Linked DNA regions of Anatilimnocola aggregata. The protein of the gene in region 1 interacts with the protein of each later gene in a pairwise test. Links are inferred from orthologs where the notes say so. Each region holds a gene or a part of one and is shown on either strand. Other genes may lie near its edges.

Evidence for each region. The genes of interacting proteins can lie anywhere in the genome.
Region 2: the proteins of ligA (region 1) and leuS interact in binary tests that used the Escherichia coli proteins (3 or more experiments, as listed by UniProt). The link is inferred for Anatilimnocola aggregata from one-to-one orthologs.

What each region holds. Positions count from the first base shown.
Region 1 is NZ_CP036274.1:6,625,320-6,628,531, forward strand. The notes cover bases 118-3,010. They hold ligA (NAD-dependent DNA ligase LigA), read left to right. Parts: upstream 118-507; coding sequence 508-2,514; downstream 2,515-3,010. Other genes in these bases: ETAA8_RS24880 (PVC-type heme-binding CxxCH protein), read left to right, coding at 118-389; ETAA8_RS24890 (DUF502 domain-containing protein), read left to right, coding at 2,557-3,010. In the rest of the region: more of ETAA8_RS24880, read left to right, coding at 1-117; more of ETAA8_RS24890, read left to right, coding at 3,011-3,171. UniProt on the Escherichia coli protein: DNA ligase that catalyzes the formation of phosphodiester linkages between 5'-phosphoryl and 3'-hydroxyl groups in double-stranded DNA using NAD as a coenzyme and as the energy source for the reaction.
Region 2 is NZ_CP036274.1:7,026,464-7,030,136, reverse strand. The notes cover bases 180-3,533. They hold leuS (leucine--tRNA ligase), read left to right. Parts: upstream 180-492; coding sequence 493-3,333; downstream 3,334-3,533. Other genes in these bases: ETAA8_RS26500 (hypothetical protein), read left to right, coding at 180-390. In the rest of the region: more of ETAA8_RS26500, read left to right, coding at 1-179; ETAA8_RS26490 (S1 family peptidase), read left to right, coding at 3,658-3,673.

The DNA of each region.
Region 1 (3,212 bases):
TCTACATGCAGTCGTGCGGCAAGTGTCACAAGTTGTTCACCGACGGCGGCCAGATTGGCCCCGACCTGACGACTTACAAACGTGACGATCTGCGTGGCATTCTGCTGAACGTGGTGAACCCCAGCGCCGAAATTCGCGAGGGTTTCGAAAACTACCTGGTGCAAACCGCCGATGGCCGCACGCTCAGCGGGTTTATTGCCGAACAGGATGCCCAGGTTCTCGTCCTCCGCGGCGTCGATGGTCAAAGCCTCTCGCTGCCGCGCGATGAAATCGAAGACCTGCGAGCCGTGCCGATCTCGCTGATGCCCGAAGGGCTGCTGAAGAAGCTCAGCGAGCAGCAGATTCGCGATTTGCTGGCCTATATTCGCAGCACGCAGCCGCTGCCGTAACGTTTGCGAGGTTCGCAACGACTCAGATTTCCCTCTGCTCCTTTCCAGAAGGGAGCGCGGCGCGATATCTTCTTGAACACACCTTTTCTGGATTCTCTACTCTTATCGCGAGCCGATCATGTCTTCGCCTGCCAGCAGGATTGCTCAACTTCGCCAGGAGATTCACCGCCACGATGACCTGTATTACACCAAAACTCAGCCGGAGATTACCGATCTGCAATACGACCAGCTGATGCAAGAACTGCAGCAACTGGAGGCCGCTCATCCGGAACTTGTTACCGAAGACAGCCCGACGCAACGACTCGGCGACAAGCCCGTCGAAGGGCTGAATCAGGTCGAACATCGCGTGCCGATGCTCTCGATCGAGAACTCGTATGACATTCCCGCCGTTCGCAAGTTCGCTCAGAGCACTGCCGACGCGCTCGCAGGCGAACCTGTCGAATGGGTCGTGGAATACAAGATCGACGGCGCTGCCATTTCGCTCACGTATGAGCAGGGTAAACTCGTTCGCGCGTCTACTCGGGGCAACGGGCAAGTGGGTGACGACATTACGCACAATGCTGTGACCATTCTCGATGTGCCCCGACGACTCAAAGGTTCACCGCCGCCAATTCTCGAGATTCGCGGCGAGGTCTACATGACCAATAGCGACCTGGTGAAGCTGAACGAACGGCAGGCCGCCAAAGGGGAGGCCGCCTATGCCAATCCGCGCAATGTCGCGGCCGGTAGCATTCGGCTGCTCGACCCCCGCGAGTGCGCCGAGCGGCGGTTGCGCTTCTTCGCGCACGGCGTGGGCTATTGCGAAGGGCTGCAAGTCGTCAATCACATTGAGTTCTTGAAGGATCTTGCCGCCTATGGCCTGACACCGACGCCTCTCGTGCGCTCCTGCAAGGACGTCGACGAAGCTCTGGCCCACTGCGAGCAGATGATCGAGAAGATCGACGAGCTTGATTTCGAAATCGACGGCCTCGTGCTCAAAGTGAATCGCTACGACCAGCGCGAACGCCTCGGCATGCGCAGCAAAAGCCCGCGCTGGGTCATTGCTTACAAGTTCGAGAAGTACGAAGCCAAAACGCGCGTCAACAAAATCACCGTCCAAGTTGGCAAGACGGGCGCGATTACTCCGGTGGCGGAACTCGAACCCGTGCAACTTGCAGGCACCGTGGTGAGCCGTTCGAGTCTGCATAACGCGGACGAGATCCGTCGCAAGGATATCCGGGAAGGGGATATCGTCATTGTCGAGAAGGCCGGCAAGATCATTCCTCACATCGTGCGAGTCGAAAAGCACGAACGAACCACCGAGCTGCCGGAGTTTGCCTTTCCCACGCATTGTCCCGAATGCAAAACCGAATTGGTGAAGGATGAAGGGGGCGTTTATATCCGCTGCCCGAGTCCCGTTTGCCCGGCGAAAGTGCAAGAGCGAATCCGCTTTTTTGCCTCGCGCGATGCGATGGATATCGATGGCCTCGGCGATAAACTCGTCGAGCAGTTGGTCGATAGTGGACTCGTGAAGTCCTACGGCGATCTTTATCGGCTAACGCTCGAGCCGCTGCTGAAGCTCGAACGGATGGGACAAAAGTCTGCCGAGAAACTGCTGGCCGGCATCGCAGCCAGTAAGTCGCGTGGGCTCTCGCGGCTGCTAAGTTCGCTGTCGATTCGTCACGTCGGTCAGCGCGGTGGGCGGCTATTGGCCGAACACTATGGCACGATCGAAGCCTTGCAAGAGGCGTCGCAGGAATCGCTGGCGGAAGTGAACGAAATCGGGCCGGCCATCGCAGCCAGCGTGTATGAGTTCTTTCGCAGCGAGTATGGAATCGAACTGTTTCGAGACCTTAAGTCGCTTGGGCTGCGTTTGGAAGAAACCAAGAAGGCAGTTGCTCCCAAACCGACGGGACCGCTCGCCGGCAAAAGCATCGTTGTGACTGGCACACTCACGAAGTACAAGCGAAATGAGATCGAAGAATTGATCACCAAACACGGTGGCCGCGCAGCGTCCAGCGTGTCGAGCAAAACCGACTTCATCGTCGCCGGTGCCGAAGCAGGCAGTAAGCTCGATAAAGCAACCAAGCTAGGCGTGAAAGTCCTCAGTGAAGACGACTTCGAACAACTTCTGGCCGGCATTTAGGCTCATTGAATTTTCTCGCGGTTAATCAGAATTGATGGCAACATGCACTCCCGCTCGCTTGGCCGGCTAATTGTCTTTCTCAAAGCGACCATCGTAGGCGGGCTCTTCGTCCTCGTGCCGGTTGTGCTCATTTCGATTGTGATTGGCCAGGCGGCCCAATTTGCGTATGAAGTGGTTCATCCGCTCGTGCAATGGCTACCGGTGAAGTCGGTCAGTGGCGTTTCGCTCTCATTTCTGATCGGCCTCATCGCGCTGGCACTCTTGTGTTTTCTCGCCGGCTTGCTCGCCCGAACTGCTGTCTCGCGCTGGTTCGTCGGCACACTCGAGCAGTTGATTGTGTCGTTCGTCCCGGGCTATGCCCTCATGAAGAGCATGGGGCAAGGCTGGGTCGGCGTCGAAGAGAAAACTCCGCATCAGGCCGTTCTCGTGCGGTTCGACGATGTCGCTCAACTAGGCTTTGTCATGGACACACTTCCCGACAGCCGCCACGTCGTCTTCGTGCCCGATGTCCCCAATCCCTGGTCTGGCACACTGCTGTTCGTCACCCCCGACCGTATCGAACCGCTGGCCATCACCACCAAGCAGGCCATCGATTGCCTCCGCCACCTCGGTGCCAACACCAGCAAGATATTGAGCACGGTCAAACCGGCTGGTTAGCAGTTCTCGGGTGGCACGTGGTGTACTCACCCGTGTTCCTG
Region 2 (3,673 bases), 400 kb from region 1 along the record:
GCGGCGACTTCCACTGGCAATGCTCGGCCCATGGATGCCAAGCCGGCTCCCAAGGAAGCGTCGCTCACCGTCAGTCGGGAGACGGGAGAATTTCAGCTAGCGGGTGGCGGTCTCAACAGTGGTGGCGCAGTCTCCGGCGTTGCGGGCCTATCGGGCGACGACAGAGCGGCCATGAACCTTCGTGGCAAAAACCTTGTCGTTGCTGGGGAAGCTACCACACTCAAGGTGAAATTTCCCCGTCCCGAAGCGGATGGGGACTATGCCGTGTTTCTGGAACTTAGCTGGCTGACCGAGCGAGCCGTTTCGGACAAAACGGCCGAAGGTTTCACCGTCACGTTCGCCAAGCCTGCACCGGCCAATGCCAAGCTGGATTGGATGATCGTGCGGTAAAGTCGCGAAGGATGACCGGGGACGCGCCGTTTTCCGACTTGAGACTCGCGGGTAGAATGCTCCGTTTCTCGTCAGTCGTAAATCTTCAGCAGCCAACCCGTTATGCCTCGCTACAATCCGGCCACCATCGAACCCAAGTGGCAGCAATATTGGGAACAACAACAGACCTTCCGAGTGCCGGACATGCCGGCCGGGGATAAGGTCTATGTACTCGATATGTTCCCTTACCCCAGCGGGGACGGGCTGCACGTTGGGCACCCGGAAGGTTACACCGCGACTGACATCGTTTGCCGCTTTGAGCGGATGCGAGGCAAAAGCGTGCTGCACCCGATGGGCTTCGATGCCTTCGGTCTGCCGGCAGAAGAGCACGCCATCAAGACGGGCGAGCATCCGCGAAAAAAGACCGAAGAGAATATCGCCACCTTCACTCGCCAACTGCGGTCGCTAGGCTTCAGCTATGACTGGAGCCGCGTGCTGGCGACGACCGATGTTGAGTATTTTCGTTGGACGCAGTGGATCTTCCTGGAACTGTTCGATACCTGGTTCGATGCCGAGCAGAGTCGCGGACGGCCCATCGCCGAATTGCCCATTCCCGATGAAGTGAAGATTCAAGGCGAGCGGGCCATTCGTCTGTATCAAGACGATCATCGCCTGGCCTACCAATCGTTCGCGCCGGTCAATTGGTGCCCGAAGTTGGGAACCGTGCTGGCCAACGAAGAAGTCATCGATGGCAAGAGCGAGGTTGGTAAGCATCCGGTCATTCGCATGCCGTTGAGGCAGTGGATGCTGCGAATCACTGCCTATGCCGATCGCCTGGAAAAAGACTTGGATCAAGTCACTTGGCCCGAAGGGATCAAGAAGCTGCAGCGGGATTGGATCGGCCGCAGTACAGGCGCTGAAGTCGATTTTTATATCGGTGCCGAAAGCGAGTTCGAAAACTGGAAGGGCTCCCGCGCGGCCACCAAGTTCCCCCGCAAAGCCGAAGCCGACGTGCTGCGTATCTACACCACGCGCCCGGATACGCTGTTCGGTGCGACTTACATGGTCATCGCGCCCGAGCATCCGTTCGTCACGCATTTGACGAAGCCCGATCAGCAGCATGCGGTCACTGCCTACTGCGAAAAGGCGGCGAGCAAGAGCGATCGCGAACGTCAGGAAGAAACGAAAAAGAAGACCGGCGTCTTCACCGGCTCGTATGCCATCAATCCAGTGAACGGCCAACCCGTTCCGATTTGGGTCGCCGACTACGTTCTGTGGGGCTACGGTACCGGCGCGATCATGGCGGTACCTGCACATGACGAACGGGACTTTGAATTCGCCCAGCAATTCAGCCTGCCGGTCATTGCGGTCGTCGATCCGGGCGACAGCGAAGAGTTCAATCGCTTCGACGTGCTGGATGGCAAGATTTGCTGCACCGAGATGGGTGTCTCGGTCAATTCAGGTCAATACAACGGCTTGATGACTGGTGAGTTCAAGAAGCGAATCACTGCAGACCTGTTTGCTGCCGGACTGGGGCGTGAAGCAGTGAACTACAAACTGCGCGACTGGCTCTTCAGCCGTCAGCGATTCTGGGGCGAACCGTTTCCGATCTTGCACGAGATCGATGAGTTCGACAAACCGACCGGACTGATTCGCGCCGTTCCCCAAGCCGATCTGCCCGTCGATCTGCCGCACCTGGAAGACTTCAAGCCGCACGGCAAGCCCGAGCCACCGCTGGGCAAAGCTCCTGTCGAATGGCTGTATCCTGAAATCGGCGGCCAGCGATACCTGCGCGAGACCAACACCATGCCGCAATGGGCCGGCAGTTGTTGGTATTATCTGCGGTTCATCGACCCGCGCAATGACCAGACATTCATCGACCGGGAAAAGGAAAAGGCTTGGATGCCCGTCGATCTGTACGTCGGCGGTGCCGAGCACGCAGTGCTGCACCTGCTGTATGCACGCTTCTGGCATAAGGTGCTGTTCGACCGCGGACACGTCAGCACGGCTGAGCCATTTCGTAGCCTGGTCAATCAAGGCATGATCTTGGGAGACGTAGAGTTCACCGGTTACGAGCGGGCCGATGGTCAAATGGTGAGTGCGGTCGATGTTGTGGACGATGACGACGGCAATGCCATCGTGCGCGTCAGCGGCGAAGGTGTGAAGCCGAAGAAGATGAAGGCGGAAGAGGTCGAAAAGAAGGGTGACTCGTTCGTGCTGAAATCGAATCCCACGATTCGCATTGAGAGTCGCGCTTTCAAGATGTCGAAGAGTCGCGGCAACGTGATCAACCCCGACAGCGTGGTGAAAGACTACGGTGCTGATTCGCTTCGGCTGTACGAAATGTTCATGGGCCCGCTGCCAGCGACTAAGCCTTGGAGCATGGCCGGTGTGAGCGGTGTCCGTGGCTTTCTGGATCGCGTGTGGCGTTTGATGGTAGACGACCGGGTGGAAGAACAGGTGGTTGTATCGTCGACCGTACAGGATATCGAACCGACGGAAGAGCAAGCACGAGTCCTACACAAAACGATCAAGCAGGTTACCAGCGATATCGAACGGATGGAGTTCAATACGGGCATTGCGCGGATGATGGAGTTCACCAATTTCTTCACCAAGCAGACCGTCCGACCAAAGTCGGTGATGAAGTCGTTCATTCTGCTGCTGAGCCCTTTCGCCCCGCATATTGCCGAGGAACTGTGGGAACTGATGGGGGGCCAGAAGACACTCGCCTATGAGCCTTGGCCCAAGTTCGACGAAGCGCTGACCAAGGACTCTGAGATCGAAATCCCGATACAGATTCTCGGCAAGTTGCGCGGCAAGGTCATCGTGCCTGCAGGCAGCGATCAGGACACCATCCTGGCTGCCGCCCAGGCTGATCCCAAAATCAGTGAACTGCTGGCCGGCAAGACGATCGTCAAGTCGATTGTCGTCCCCGGCAAGCTCGTGAACTTCGTCGTGAAGTAGTTGGCCCTGAAGTGACTGCGGCAGCGCACTCGCGCCCCGCAGAATGTGCGCCATCGTTACAACCGTTCGCAACCGGTGCCGTTTATAGGAGGCACTTGGGTTCTGTTCATTCTGCTTGATCTGCCAACTCCGCACGTTGTGCCAGCAACCGCGCCTAAGCTCCAGCCTGCTAGCGAGTAACGTCGATCTAACTAGTCGATAGGCATTCACCTCGCGTGGCGGACGACCAGGTGTACTTTGGCAGGCATTGATTCCATCACGAAACCTGATTGCGCGCCCACGCGTTGGTGGCTCGGTGCGCGCCGGGTTGCCCAAGCGAGCGCCTTGCTCGTTGTTGGTG